DNA from 3 places in the Brevibacillus sp. RS1.1 genome. Region 3 is predicted to be linked to each of the others. Evidence: riboswitches for the same ligand, from Rfam matches in the RefSeq annotation. Region 3 holds a riboswitch; each other region holds the start of a gene.
What was found. A riboswitch is a leader RNA that binds a small molecule or an ion and turns the genes downstream of it on or off. The one in region 3 is predicted to bind cobalamin.

Region 1 (4,714 bases), on a different contig from region 3:
AGGAATCGTCAGGTACTCCCATTTGCCGCCAGCCAGACTGCCACTTAACCAAAACAGCACCGTCCCAATTCCATGCTCATTCGGCGCTGAAAACACAAGGAGACTGGTAATGGCCGACAAGATCGCAGATATCGCAATTCCAGCCATGAGCAGGCGTACCGTCGAGTTTTGTCCTCCAATACGGGATAGTGTAAAAATGAGAATGATGGACACGAGGGAGCCTGTAAAAGCGCCAAAGGTTAACGCATACTGCCCGTACATGCTGAATGCTCCGAAAATAATTACCGAAGTAGCTCCAACGGAAGCACCTGAAGATACGCCTAACACATACGGGTCCGCCAGGGAGTTGCGAACTAACGATTGGATCGCTACTCCCACGACAGACAGACCTGCGCCGACGATCGCCCCCAAGAGTACACGCGGAAAGCGAATATCCCAAATAATTGTTTGCTCCCCTTTGGACCAGTCCACCTCAATCCATTGGGTCAACATCGGAATTTTTGATAAGGCGATTTTCCATACCGTAGTCGGTTTAATCTCCACCGATCCCAGCGTAACTGCGAACGTAATCGAGAGGAAGAGTCCAACCAATAAAGTAATGATGATAGAAGGTAACTTGATCTGTTGCAGTGCTATTCCCTCCCTTAAAAGGGGCGTACTCTATTTGAATTTATCCGGGTAGAGTCCTTCCGCCAAAATTTTCAGAGCAATCGGTGCTCGAACGCCTTCAGAAGCCGCAGACAACGGCAATACAACCAGTCGTTGATTTTTAATCGCTGGAATATCTGCCAGTTCTTTTTTGGTCAAAAGGAAATTGCGTTTTTGCTCAACAGTTCTGTCCCCGTAGTCTATGACAATAATCACGTCCGGATTGCGACTCACTACTTGTTCCCAACTGACCTCTGCCCACCCCTTTTGAATATCGTCAAAAATGTTCTTGCCGCCAGCCGTCTTGATTAAGGACGTCATGTAATTGTTGGCTGCTGTGAATGGCTTATCTTCCCCGTTGTCGTACACGAACACTTTAAGTGGCTCGTCCACCTTGCCGATTTTGCTAATCGTTTGATCCATTTCACTCTTCATTTTATGGATCAAATCATTGGCTTTGTCCTCCACACGGAAAATGCGTCCGATGTTCGTAATATCCGCGAACACATCGTCGATCGTTGGACCAGGCTTGCTAGACGATTCTTGCAGGTACGATTTGATGCCGACCTTTTCCAAATCCTGCATCGATCCTACGCCCTTTTCGCCGAATCCGCTTTTCCATCCGGCGTACACGAAGTCTGGGTTCGCTGCCAGCAGCACTTCTTTCGTAGGATACTTGTCAGACAGTACCGGAATCTTGTCGTATTCTAGTTTTAACTCTGGAAGGATTTTATCGTCTAGGTAAGCGGTTCCGACCATTTTATCAGCCAGGCCCAATGCCAGCATGATTTCGGTTACGTGTTGGTTCAATGTCACGGCACGCTCAGGTGCTTTTGGATAGGTCATTTCGATACCATTATTGGTTAATGTTACAGGCTTGCTCTCTGCTGCAGGAGCAGCCGCTTGTTCTGTTTTGGCTGGAGCTTGTGTTGTCGTAGTGGAGCCACATGCCGAAACCATAAGCATGACGGCCGTCATGATGCCTAGTCCTAGTCCTTTCATCACTGTTTTTGTTTTGTTTGCCTTCACCATCTGTAATCCCCTTTTCTGTATGTAAATTATGAAATGAGACCAAATGTTCCCACAAAAAAGCACCCCCCATTTCAATCGGGAGGTGCATGACAAACGTAGATATAGCCATAACAGGCGCAAAGGCGCCCTTTCATAGACTGTTTCCACATCTGCCCCATCCTCGTGGGTCGATTGTAAATGATCGCATGGCAGGTCTCCTGGCTTACGGATCAACACACCCAGCTACCTTCCCATTTTTTGTCTCGCAAAAAACAGTGGCTATTCGCTAGGCGCTCCTCGTTACAGTGGCGGGACCGCGCCGGTTTCTCACCGGACTTCCCTTTTAAGCTGACGGCATATGCCATCCAGCACCATTCGATACGTATTCAATTTTTCCAACTTCTTCATTGGTTGATAGAAGTTAGTTTTTTCGGGAACTGCGTGAGTATTTCAACGCCTGTTTCCGTAACCAAGACATCGTCTTCAATTCGCACGCCGCCTACTCCTGGCAAATAGATGCCCGGCTCGATGGTAAAGACCATTCCTGGACGAAGCACTTCTTGGTTCTGGCTGTGAACAGACGGATATTCATGTACATCCATCCCTAGTCCATGCCCAAGGCGGTGCATGAAGTATTCTCCGTAGCCTTTTGCGGTGATAACATCGCGAGCGGTTTTATCCAAATGCGCAAAGGTCACACCCGGACGAATCTCAGCAATTGCCGCTTCGTTGGCAGCCAAAACTGTCTCGTAAATTTCTTGTAGCTGGGCACTGATCTCGCCAACAGCAAAGGTACGAGTAATATCGGATACATATCCGTTCGCAGCTACCCCGATATCAAACAAAAGCAAGTCGCCTTCTTGCACCTGGCGCGTTCCTGGCTTCCCATGTGGCAAAGCGGACTTCTCCCCTGCCAATACCATGGACGTAAAGGATGGACCTTCTGCGCCCAAGCGCTTCATCTGGAATTCCAGCTCAGCTACGATTTCTGTCTCGGTCATGCCTGTCTTGACTTTTTTCAGGGTCTCCCGCAAGGAATCTTCGACCAACTGAACAGCATGCTTCAGACGATCCACTTCATCCGGAGATTTGATCAAACGCATTTCACGCAGTGGCTCTTCCACGTCCACATAGCTCGACGCCAGAACAACTTGTCCAAGTGCTTCATAGCGCTCGACAGTCATATGACTTTTTTCAATGCCGAGCTTCGCCAAGTTCGCTGGCAACACTTGCTTGAGGATTTCATACGGGTTTTGGATATCCGTATGTGTATGGATATCTTGAACGAACGAAGCCTCTGCTGCTGCCTCACGATCAAGAGCAGGTACAATTAAAGAAGGCTTTCCTTCAGCAGGAATAACAAGACCCATAAAACGTTCATGCGGGTCAGTAAAAAATCCGGTCAAATAGTAGACGTGCTTGGGAGAGGTAATCAACACCGCGTTCAGCTCTTGCTCTGTCAAAAACGTGTGGAGCTTCGAAATGCGCTCTTGAAACAACTTCTTCACCCTGCTTTCACCAATTATTCTATTGCGAGAATACCACTTCCCCATCAAAAAAAGAAGAGTTCAATTGCAAAATCTACTTCGGATCGGACAACCTAAGGGTGGGGTGAAAACGAAAATGGAACAAATACTCGTCCATCAGGATGGCAAGCAGTTTGCTTTTCACATATCGGGGAAAGGCCAGCCGTTATTGTGTATCCATGCGCCATGCATCGGCTCTATCAATTTTGTTTATCAGCAAACACTCGCAGATACTTATCAGCTCATTGTCCCTGATTTGCCCGGACATGGTGACAGTTCGCCCATGGAGAAGCCCTATTCTATTGGGGAATTGGCAGAACGACTCCATAAGCTGATCCCGTCTCTCGGCATTGAGCGTCCCTTTATTTTGGGGTACTCCCAAGGTGCTTCTATCGCCCTTGAATATTGCCTTCGTTATCCTGATCATGCGCGAGGCGGTATACTCGTGAGCGGTTTTTCCGAAGTGAATGACCTGTATTTGCATGGACGATTTTGGATGGCACGAGCGTTGTCGATGCTTCACGGAGTCCCTCTTCTTGCCCGTTCCATTGCCTCCTCACATGTCAATAGCCCAGAAATGCGGGAAAAATGGACGGCGCACGCCTCCAAAACAGATCCCACCAGCTTAAAATACCTTTATACTGCCGGACACCGCTATCAATGTACAGAGCGCCTGGGCAACATCCAGCTTCCGATTTTACTTGCCTATGGCGGACAAGATAAACGTATTCATCATTATGCGCAAATGCTGACAATGAAATTGCCAAAGGCAAGACTTGAAATAATCCCAAACGTAAAGCATCAAGTCATTACGAAAGCTGCACCTGCACTCAATCAGTTGTGCCGCACCTTCATGGAAGAAGGGTAAATAAGAAAAGACAGAAGGATGGTATCTCCATTCCCTTCTGTCTTTTTGTGATTGGACTAGCTCTTCATCCGCGGGTCGAGTGCATCACGCAAGCCGTCCCCAATTAAGTTAAAGCCGAGAACTGTCAGCATAATAGAGAGCCCTGGAAAAATAACGGTCCATGGTGCTTTCTGAATGTACTGACGTGAATCAGCGAGCATTTTTCCCCATTCTGGTTCTGGTGCTTGTGCTCCCAGTCCGAGAAAGCCAAGTGCAGCTGCTTCAATAATTGCTGTTGCGATCCCCATCGTCCCGGTCACAATGATTGGTGCGAGGCTGTTCGGCAAAATATGCTGCATGATAATCCGGGAATTTTTCATTCCGATTGCCCGTGCGGCCATGACGAATTCCTCTTCCTTTAAGCTCAATACACGGGCGCGTACTAACCGTCCAAATGTCGGAATGTTAATAATCGCAATGGCAATCAAGGCGTTTTGCAAAGATGGCCCCAAGATGGCAACGACAGCGATTGCCAAAAGAATACTCGGAAAGGCAAGCATAATATCAAAGAGACGCGAAATGATCGTATCGATCCATCTGCCATAGTATCCTGCCAAAAGACCAAGCAAGGTCCCTACGAGAACGGAGCCAATGACAGAGAACGTCCCTACCCACAAGGAGA
Region 2 (4,714 bases), on a different contig from region 3:
GCGTATCCTGATACGATTTTTGCAAGCTGTGCACATTGATCATTGCATACGTTACCTCTTCCTAAAGCGTTTATTTTGCTTCAATAAATACGCGAAAAACGGTGCACCCAGAAATGCAGTCACGACACCGAGCGGGATTTCCGTTGGACTTAGCAGCATTCTGGCGAGAGTATCAGCCCACAGCACATAGATACCACCGCAGATCGCAGCCATCGGCAGTAAAATTCGATAGTCAGGACCGACAAGCATACGGACGAGGTGCGGTACCACCAGGCCAACGAACCCGATAATTCCCGCGATAGAAACCGCCGCTGCCGTCAGGAGTGTCGAAACGACCAGAACCACCAGCTTCGTTCGATCTACATGGACGCCGAGATGCGCAGCCTGCCGCTCGCCTAACGCAAATAGGTTCAAGGAACGCGCATAGCTTACCAGCACCATTCCGCCTATGACCAAGTACGGAATCAAGACATACGTGAAGGCCCAGCCCCGAAATGACAAGCTGCCCATCAGCCAGAACACGATCTCATTCACCGTCTGATCCGATAGCGACACCATAAAGGAAACGAGTGAGCCGAGAAAAGCCTGCACCACAACACCAGACAAAATCAGGGTCTCCGTTTGCAGCTTTCCTTGCGTGTTCGCGAGTCCCAGTACGATCCATAAACTGAGCAGTCCTGTAAGAAAAGCGACAACAGGCGTGCTCCATGCACCCAAAAAGCTGATTTGTAAGCCAAACAGGATCAAAAAGGCTGCTCCGACAGCAGAACCTGATGCCACGCCCATCGTAAACGGATCGGCGAGCGGATTACGCAAAACTCCCTGAAAGCCCGCTCCCGCAAGTGACAAGCAAGCACCAATCAAAACAGCCAATACAACGCGTGGAAAACGAACCTTCATGACAATTTGCTCAGATGACTCCGGCCACGTTACGGTGATCCACTCAGACAAGCCCGAGATTTGGTGGAGCAGGATGAGCCATACTTGCGAAATGGGAAGGTGTGCCGCCCCCATCGAGATACTGATGACTATTGAAGCCAGAAGGACGAGACAGCTGGCTCCTCCCCATATGAACAATCGTTTCTTCATTTTATTTCACCAAGTCAGGGTAAATCGCCTTCGCTACTTCAATCAAGCCTTGTGTAATACGCGGACCAGGACGGGACAAAATATTTTGGTCCATGCCAAAGATTTGTTTTTCACGAATCGCCTTCATTTTATCCCAGCCATTACGCTTGGCAATCATATCCTCCAGCTTGACGCCAGTCTTTTCATCGGTAATTCCGCTCGCATACAAAATGACGTCTGGATCGTTTTGCAAAATCTTTTCTTCACTGATCGGATTCCAGCCCTGTGTATCAGAAGCAATGTTCGTCGCTCCAGCCAGTGTGATGAGCTCGTCCATGAATTCACCTTTTCCGACTGTCCAGCCTGGGGAAAACTCAAGGTATACCTTTTTCTTCTCTTCTGGTTTTACATTTTTCACTGCTTCTTGAACGTACGCGATATCTTTCTTCATTTGCGCGACAACTTTTTCGGCTTGTTCTTGTTTGTTAGTGATAACTCCCATCGCCAACACATTGTTTAGGATGTCATCCATCTTTGTCGGATGGGTAATGTAGACGGGCATCCCGAGAGATTTGAGCTTGTCAGCCACTGGCTTCTCCATCGAAATCCCACCGACGACCATATCTGGCGTTTGAGCGAGAATCGCTTCTTCATTCGGTTTGACGACGCCGCCAATTTTCGGTTTTGTCTTCGCCGCTTCTGGATAATCATCATAGTCTGAGACAGCTACGATCCGATCTTCCAAGCCTAATGCGAACAAAATCTCTGTCTCGGCAGGTGATGTGGAGACGATTCGCTCAGGAGCTTTTGCAAAGGTTACTTCTTTTCCTGTCGCATCCTTGACTGTCAACGGATACGTTGTTTGTTTTGCAGACTGCTCGGCTGTATTCTCTTGCGGTGCACTTGTTTGTCCACCAGGTGCTGGCTGGCTGTTATCGTTACCCGCACAACCTGCGAGGCTCGCCGCAACTAGTAGTGGGATCATGAATCGCAATGAACGTTTCATATGTAGAACTTCCTTTCTGCGTGTCTGATTGACTGTACCTTCCAATAAAAAAAGCGACCCTTGCTTCCATTCGGAAATCAAAGGGTCGGCACCTCAGGGCAAACAGACAGGATGGTCTGCTTCCTGAAATAGGCCGATCCTTTCCGCGAAGGCAACAGGCACAAAAACAAACAGGCAGGTCTCCTGGCTTACGGCTGAGGAACGAGCCGATTTACAGTGGCGGGACCGCGTCGGATTTTCACCGACTTCCCTTTTCACCCGATCTTTTTGAGAAAAGACGAGGCACCTATTTGCTGTTACGTTTGAAATTGTCACAGTCCATGACTCATCCTACATCATAGCATTCCTTGGATGAAAAAAGAATGACAAACACGTAAGCCAATACTTTCTTGCCTGCTAAAAATGAAAACGCCTGAACAAAAAGTTCAGGCAAATAGAATGCTTTTGGCAAAGCTTTTACCCTCGTTTGTGCAAATAATCCAGAATGCCCATGGCACACACCTGTAAATCCAGCTTGAGTACTTCGAAAACTTCGTGGTCATCATTGATGCCTTGTGACTGTAGATGCTCCGAGACTCGTTCCAATAACTTACGAGACAGATCAGCATATGTTTGTCCAGCAGCAAGTGTTGATTCTCCTTCCGCCACAAACACGGGGAGCCACTCACGTATTTGGCGGTACACATCGTCTACCTGTTCAGACATCCCAAAATGACCAAAGTAAATGCGATTCAGCTTGCGCGCTTCAAATCGACGTAGAGACGCTAACATGGCATCCGGGTCAAACTGATTCGGAGAAGTAGATGGCAGCACGAGGTGTATACCATCCTTTTTAAGCTGCGGATAAAGGACACCTGCCGTGTCACCTGTGAACATGCCGCGGCTAACGGGATCGTAGATGCTGAAGTGATGATTTGCATGCCCTGGCGAATCCAGAAACTCCAACATGCAATTCGCCCCGATCTTTAATGTATCCCCGTCTCCACGAATCAAAATCCGCTCTTCGGGAACAGCTTCAATCGGATCAAACAATCGATCAAAATCATCATGGTACACCGCTCTCGCCCCTGCGATCAGTCGGCTTGGATCAACGAGGTGACGTGCACCTTTTGGATGGACGACGATCTTTGCGTTTGGACAATCCTGTAGAAAAAGTCCCACTCCTCCCGCATGATCCAAATGAATATGCGTCACAATAATGTATTTTACTTGTTCCGGGGTAAAACCGAGCTTGGCGAGGCCGGTCTTGATGTATGGGACGGAGGGGCTTGGCCCTGTTTCAACCAAAGTCAGTTCTTCTTCAGCGATGACATAAGTCCCCGTGCGTTCCGCCCAGCCCATATCGAAACCGTCTATTAAATGGATGCGCTCCCCTAAGTAAATTGGCTGTGATGATTGCATGTAAATGCTCCTCCTTTTCAAAGGTGATTTTGTTGCAAGAATATTTATACTTTATCATCAATTTGGGACGTACTGGGAATATCAACACAAATTCTTCATATTTTCATCGTAATATGAGGGTAGTAAAAACAATTCCTTTACCTGGAGGGGTGCAAAATGGGTCAGCTTTTCTCTGAGTTACGACCTGAGCATGAGAAGTTTATCAAGAAGCAGCGAATGTTCTTCGTTGCCTCTGCTCCTATGGACACAGATGGTCACGTGAATCTTTCACCGAAAGGGTACGATTCCTTTCGCATCATATCGCCTACCGAGGTGGCCTATTTAGACCTGACTGGAAGCGGAAACGAAACCAGTGCTCATCTACAGGAAAATGGCCGGATTACTCTCATGTTTTGTGCATTTGAAGGCCCTCCTCTCATCATGCGCTTATTCGGCAAAGGAACGGTTATTCTCCCAGATTCGCCTCGGTGGGATGAGCTCGTAAAAGACTTCCCGCTTCTGCCCGGTGCTCGTCAAATCATTACCGTAAACGTACAGGAAGTAAAGACTTCTTGCGGCTGGGCTATCCCCTTCTATTCCTACTCAAAAGAACGCGACACCCTTCAGAAATGGACTTTGGCTAAAGACGAACAGGAACTGCTTGCTTATCAAAAGGAAAACAACGTAGTAAGCATGGATGGCTTGCCAACACCCTTGGGACAAAAGCTTTTTCCTGCAGTAGGTGGGGATAACGAAGCGTAAAACGCAAAGAAGCTGCCTTGCTCGCAGCTTCTTTGTTTGAAAACTCTTTACTTGCTGGTATAAATGACCACTGCATCGCGGAGAAACTCGGCTACACCTGGCTGTTCCTTGTCATAGTAAGCAGTAAAGCGCGGGTCATCGACGTACATCTGGGCAACACCTGCGTGCGCTTCTTTGCTGTAACTGTCCCAGTAAAAGCTGAGCCATTGACGGTGAAGATCTGCTGCTTTTTGCGCCAATTCATGAGCAGGATCACCTGTCGAAAAAGCCTGCGCCAATGTATCGTGCAGCTCTGCGTTCAATTTCTCCAGCGCGGCATACTGTTCTTCTGTCATGCCTTTGACCATCTGATTCGATTTTTCGATTTGGTCATTTCCGTATTTCGCTCGAATTTCTGCCCCGTACTTCTCTTCATTCTCATCAATCATCTTTTGCTTGAAGCCTTCAAATTTTTGTTGGTCACTCATCGTTTTGGTCCCCTCTCTTTGTGCTAATGTC
Region 3 (4,714 bases):
GCAAAAGCATCCTGAAGATGATCTATCAGGTAAAAGACCAGCGATTGGAGAACAAGCTGTGGGGAATGACGTTTCCGAATCCAGTCGGACTTGCAGCCGGTTTTGATAAAAATGCAGAAGTTTATCATGCGTTGGGTGCTCTTGGTTTTGGGTTTGTGGAAATCGGGACATTGACGCCGCAGGGGCAGCCAGGCAATCCAAAGCCCCGATTGTTCCGATTGCCGGAACATCAAGCTGTCATTAACCGAATGGGCTTCAACAATCACGGTGCTTATCTGGCTTCCCAGCATTTGGTCGACTACGCATACTCAGATGTTCCGATTGGGATTAACATTGGGAAAAACAAAGTAACGCCGAATGAAGAAGCGGCCGTCGATTATAGCAAATGTATGGACATGCTCTATGCATACGGTCACTATTTCGTCATTAACATCAGCTCTCCAAATACCCCGAATCTTCGTGACTTGCAGGAAACGGAGAGCTTGCGTCATTTGGTGCGTGCAGTAAGAGAAAAGGCAACCGAAATGGAAGGGCGTTCCATCAAGAAAAAGCCGATCTTGCTAAAAGTAGCGCCAGACATGTCAGATGAGCACATGCGCGATGTTGTTCACGCTGCTGTAGAAGAAGGCATTTCCGGAATTATCGCTACCAATACGACACTGTCACGTGAGGCCGTTTCCGGACATCGATTTGCCGAGGAAGCGGGCGGATTGAGCGGAAGACCTCTTACAGAGCGTTCCACTGCTTGGGTGAAGGAGATTTATCAAGAAGTAGGAGACAAGGTACCAATCATCGGTGTCGGCGGTATTTATAACGGCGAAGATGCCTACGCGAAAATCCGGGCAGGAGCCAGTCTTGTTCAGGTGTATACGGGGATGATTTATCAGGGCCCAGGTATCGCCAAACAAATCAACAAAAAACTGCTCAAGCTCATGCAACGCGATGGTTTTAAACATATTAGTGAAGTAATTGGCGTAGACGCAAAAGAATAGAAAGAACAAGTACGCATAGGTCTATGGCTCCTTTGTAGCGGGTCATCGACTTATGCGTTTTTGCTTATATTCTTCCGATTTATGTAGTGATCCGGTATAATGATGTGGGACAAACATGAATTGTCAGTCAATTGCATATAGTCGGCGTTAGGTGCCTTTATGTGACACATAAAGGGTAACAGGGAATCGGGTGAAAGTCCCGAGCGGTCCCGCCACTGTAACCAGGGAGCTCTCTTTGAGAAGGAAACCACTCATCTTCGTATGGGGAAGGACAAGGAGCGCATGGATCTGGAAGCCAGGAGACCTACCTAGTAGCCACACCCACAGAACCTTCGCGGAAAGGAGCGGTGAATACGAGGCAATGAGGCTGTCTAGTCAGTCTGTTGTTTTGTGTGCACATCTCGTCCACTGATGGATGGGATTTTTTTGTTTGGAGGAAAGAATGAAAGTCAGTGAAGGAGGATAAACATGAATCGATCTCGTCTCGTATCTACTTGTTTGATGATCGCGGGCTTTGTCTTGTATTTTTTGCTCAATGAACCTGAGACAGGACATGCAATGCACATCATGGAAGGGTATTTGCCATTATCCTGGGCCTTATTTTGGTGGGCTGTGTTCTTGCCATTCTTTATTCTTGGGATTCGCTCGATTAACAAGATTGTAAAAGAACATCCCGAGATGAAGCTCCTTATTGGCGTTGCAGGAGCATTTGCATTTGTTTTATCTGCATTGAAAATCCCTTCGGTTACAGGCAGCAGCTCTCACCCGACTGGAACGGGCCTTGGCGCCATTATGTTTGGGCCTTTTGCGATGTCTGTGTTAGGGAGTATGGTGCTCTTGTTTCAAGCCTTGCTTTTGGCGCATGGAGGTTTGACTACGCTAGGGGCAAATGCTGTATCTATGGCAGTAGTAGGACCCATGGTGGCATACGGAATCTATCGGTTGATCATGAAAGTGGCCGGAAGTCAGCGTCTGGCGGTTTTTGCGGCGGCGGCTTTGGCTGATCTCGCTACCTATGTGGTGACTTCGCTTCAACTGGCACTCGCATTTCCAGCTGAATCTGGCGGAGTGTTGGCTTCGTTTGCCAAATTCGCAGGAATTTTTGCGTTCACGCAAGTACCGCTCGCTATCAGTGAAGGTCTGTTGACCGTTCTTGTTTGGAACTGGTTGTTATCTTATAACGCAAAAGAGCTTACACAGCTTCGTTTGCTCAAACGGGAGGAATCGCTGTGAAAAAAGGATGGAACTGGCTTTTACTCTTGGGGGTAATCGTACTGGCTACTGTCCCGCTGTTACTGGTGCAGGACTCGGAATTTGGCGGCGCAGACGGCGTGGCGGAGGAAGCGATCAAGGAAATCGCTCCGAACTACGAACCATGGTTTCAACCGCTAATAGAACCGCCAGGGGGAGAGACGGAGAGTCTATTGTTTGCGGTGCAGGCGGCGTTGGGAGCGGGAGTGGTTGGCTACGCCGTGGGCTTGTACAAAGGTCGGTTGGATAAACGCAAAAAATGAACGGGTTGCAGCTTGATTCTCTCTCTTATCAAAACAGGCTAAAACATCTGCCGCCAGCTCATAAGCTATTGCTGGCGAGTGCAATGCTACTGCTCGTCCTGGTGGGACATGTATGGATGCAGATGGCGGTCGTGGTTTGGATGACGGTATGGGTAGTGGTGTATGCCCGTATTCCTGTCCGAATCTACTGTGCCTTTATGATCGTGTCACTCTCGTTTTTCGCGGCGGGGCTCCCTGCTCTATTGATTGAAGGAGTGAGAGCAGGAGGAGTACAGGTACAGGTCGCGGCAGCATGGGAATTCGGTACGTATGTGCTCTATGTGCCGATGTCCTCCTTCAGTAAAGTTTGGATTTTATTTTGGCGGACCATGGCGAGCTTATCTTGCTTTGCTTTCCTTTTGTTTACCGTGCCGTTTGCCGAAATCTTGCAGGTGCTTCGCCGGCTTCATATGCCTGTTCTTGTGACTGATTTATTAATGATCATGTATCGGTTTATTTTTGTGTTGGTAACGATTTCTCACCAGCTCTGGATTGCCCAACGTTCGCGCGGAGGTCATCGCGGCTTCCGGGCGACACTTCGGGATGCAGGGGTTCTCGTTGCGCAATTGTTTGTCAGAGCGATGCGCAAATACGAAGCCCTGCACAAAGGAATGGCGGCAAGAGGTTTCGGGGAGAGCATGCAGGTGCTCTCGTTTCATTCCCATGCCCGCTCGCGCCGCTATGAGTGGGAATCAATCGCAGGCTGTATGCTGCTGGTGCTGCTTGAGTGGTGGACAGGAGGTTGGCGGTTATGACATCACGGTTGTTGGAGTTCATCGATTTGCAGTACACGTATCCAGGAGGGCGGGGACCAGTCCTGTCAGGGCTGTCCTTATGGATTCCAGAGGGGAAAAAATGTGTTCTTTTGGGGCGGAATGGCTGTGGGAAGTCGACCCTGTTCTTGCATGGAAACGGGATCATCGAGCCTCAGAAGGGACAGGTGCTGTGGAAGGGGAAACCCATTGTCTACAAACGAGCCGCATTGCAAGAGATGACGCAAAAGGTAGGCTTGGTCTTTCAAGATCCCGAGCATCAGTTGATCGCAAGCACAGTCGCGGAAGATATATCCTACGGTTTATGCAATCAGAAGCTGCCTGTGGACGTAATCCGGGCAAAGGTAGAAAAGGTGCTGGATGCATTCGGGTTAAGAGAGCTGGCAGAAGCTCCAATTCATCATTTGAGCCTGGGACAAAAACGGAGACTGGCACTCGCGGGGGTCATGGTCATGGAGCCCGAGCTTTTGCTGTTGGACGAGCCAACTGCGTATCTGGATCGCTACCAGACCAAAAATTTGCTGCGGGAGCTCGATGCTATTCACCGGCAAGGAACGACTGTTTTGATGGCAACACACGATATGGATATTGCGTTTGAATGGGCCGAGTGGATTTGCATCATGGATGAAGGCAGGCTTGTGTTCGCGGGAGATCCGCAGGAGGCATTGGAAAACAGAGACATGCTGGAAAGCCTTCATCTGGGTATGCCGTTGCTCGTGGATGTGTGGGAGGCACTGCCTGAGCAGTGGAAGCGAGAGTTGGGCGGAAGTATTCCACGTTCGGTCGACGAGCTGCGAAAAATGCTAAGTGTTCAGCGGGTATGGTGAATGGAGTGGGCGCTTTCGGGTAAGCTAACCCCAAAAAGCCATGGAGGTACGCAGTATGGAACATGACTCTGTCTCGAGTTCATCTGTCCCGAATCATCAGGAAAAAGGAATCCCTCGCCAAGTGAAGGATGAACTGATGTATCAAGTGTTGGAGAAAGACATGACTACCGCTGAACAGGAAAAGAAGATAAAGGATGATTACCTAAAAGGAAAGGCGTAAATTTGCGCCAAGAAGCCCTTCTCGCCACATAAAGGCGTGAAGGGCTTTTTTACATGGAATGATCCCCGTACCCACCCTCGTCTGTCAGACAAAATCAACACACGGTAGTTACAATACCAAGTACGCATTACTCATGTCACATTACTGGGCTTCTTATGTGAGAGAGGGATTTGAACCCTCAGGGTTGCCCCTCGACCCGACCAATGAGTTTTCAACATTAACCCTGTTGAATGGGGACGTGTTCGCCTTTTGCAGACAGACTACCGACTTCCATGTCTCTTACGTCAGGTTTCTTGCAACTCCGTTAACCAGTTGAATTGTTGAATGCTTGCATCCAGTTCCCGGTACT

Region 1: it holds a riboswitch for cobalamin, as region 3 does, so the genes downstream of both, HP570_RS05885 (ABC transporter substrate-binding protein) here and HP570_RS18870 (energy-coupling factor ABC transporter permease) in region 3, are expected to answer to the same signal.
Region 2: it holds a riboswitch for cobalamin, as region 3 does, so the genes downstream of both, HP570_RS04460 (ABC transporter substrate-binding protein) here and HP570_RS18870 (energy-coupling factor ABC transporter permease) in region 3, are expected to answer to the same signal.

What each region holds. Positions count from the first base shown of each region.
Region 1 covers NZ_JABSVA010000002.1:69,203-73,916, forward strand. The annotation lists gene HP570_RS05880 (FecCD family ABC transporter permease) at 1-636, opposite strand, end outside; gene HP570_RS05885 (ABC transporter substrate-binding protein) at 661-1,680, opposite strand; cobalamin riboswitch at 1,851-2,050, opposite strand; gene HP570_RS05890 (M24 family metallopeptidase) at 2,064-3,158, opposite strand; gene HP570_RS05895 (alpha/beta fold hydrolase) at 3,283-4,053, shown strand; gene HP570_RS05900 (ABC transporter permease) at 4,110-4,714, opposite strand, start outside.
Region 2 covers NZ_JABSVA010000001.1:951,590-956,303, forward strand. The annotation lists gene HP570_RS04450 (ABC transporter ATP-binding protein) at 1-43, opposite strand, end outside; gene HP570_RS04455 (FecCD family ABC transporter permease) at 52-1,089, opposite strand; gene HP570_RS04460 (ABC transporter substrate-binding protein) at 1,091-2,074, opposite strand; cobalamin riboswitch at 2,231-2,379, opposite strand; gene HP570_RS04465 (MBL fold metallo-hydrolase) at 2,531-3,475, opposite strand; gene HP570_RS04470 (pyridoxamine 5'-phosphate oxidase family protein) at 3,632-4,216, shown strand; gene HP570_RS04475 (MerR family transcriptional regulator) at 4,264-4,714, opposite strand, start outside.
Region 3 covers NZ_JABSVA010000005.1:340,398-345,111, reverse strand. The annotation lists gene HP570_RS18875 (quinone-dependent dihydroorotate dehydrogenase) at 1-992, shown strand, start outside; cobalamin riboswitch at 1,125-1,318, shown strand; gene HP570_RS18870 (energy-coupling factor ABC transporter permease) at 1,461-2,225, shown strand; gene HP570_RS18865 (energy-coupling factor ABC transporter substrate-binding protein) at 2,222-2,506, shown strand; gene cbiQ (cobalt ECF transporter T component CbiQ) at 2,503-3,300, shown strand; gene HP570_RS18855 (energy-coupling factor ABC transporter ATP-binding protein) at 3,297-4,145, shown strand; gene HP570_RS18850 (hypothetical protein) at 4,201-4,365, shown strand; gene HP570_RS18845 (DIP1984 family protein) at 4,650-4,714, opposite strand, start outside.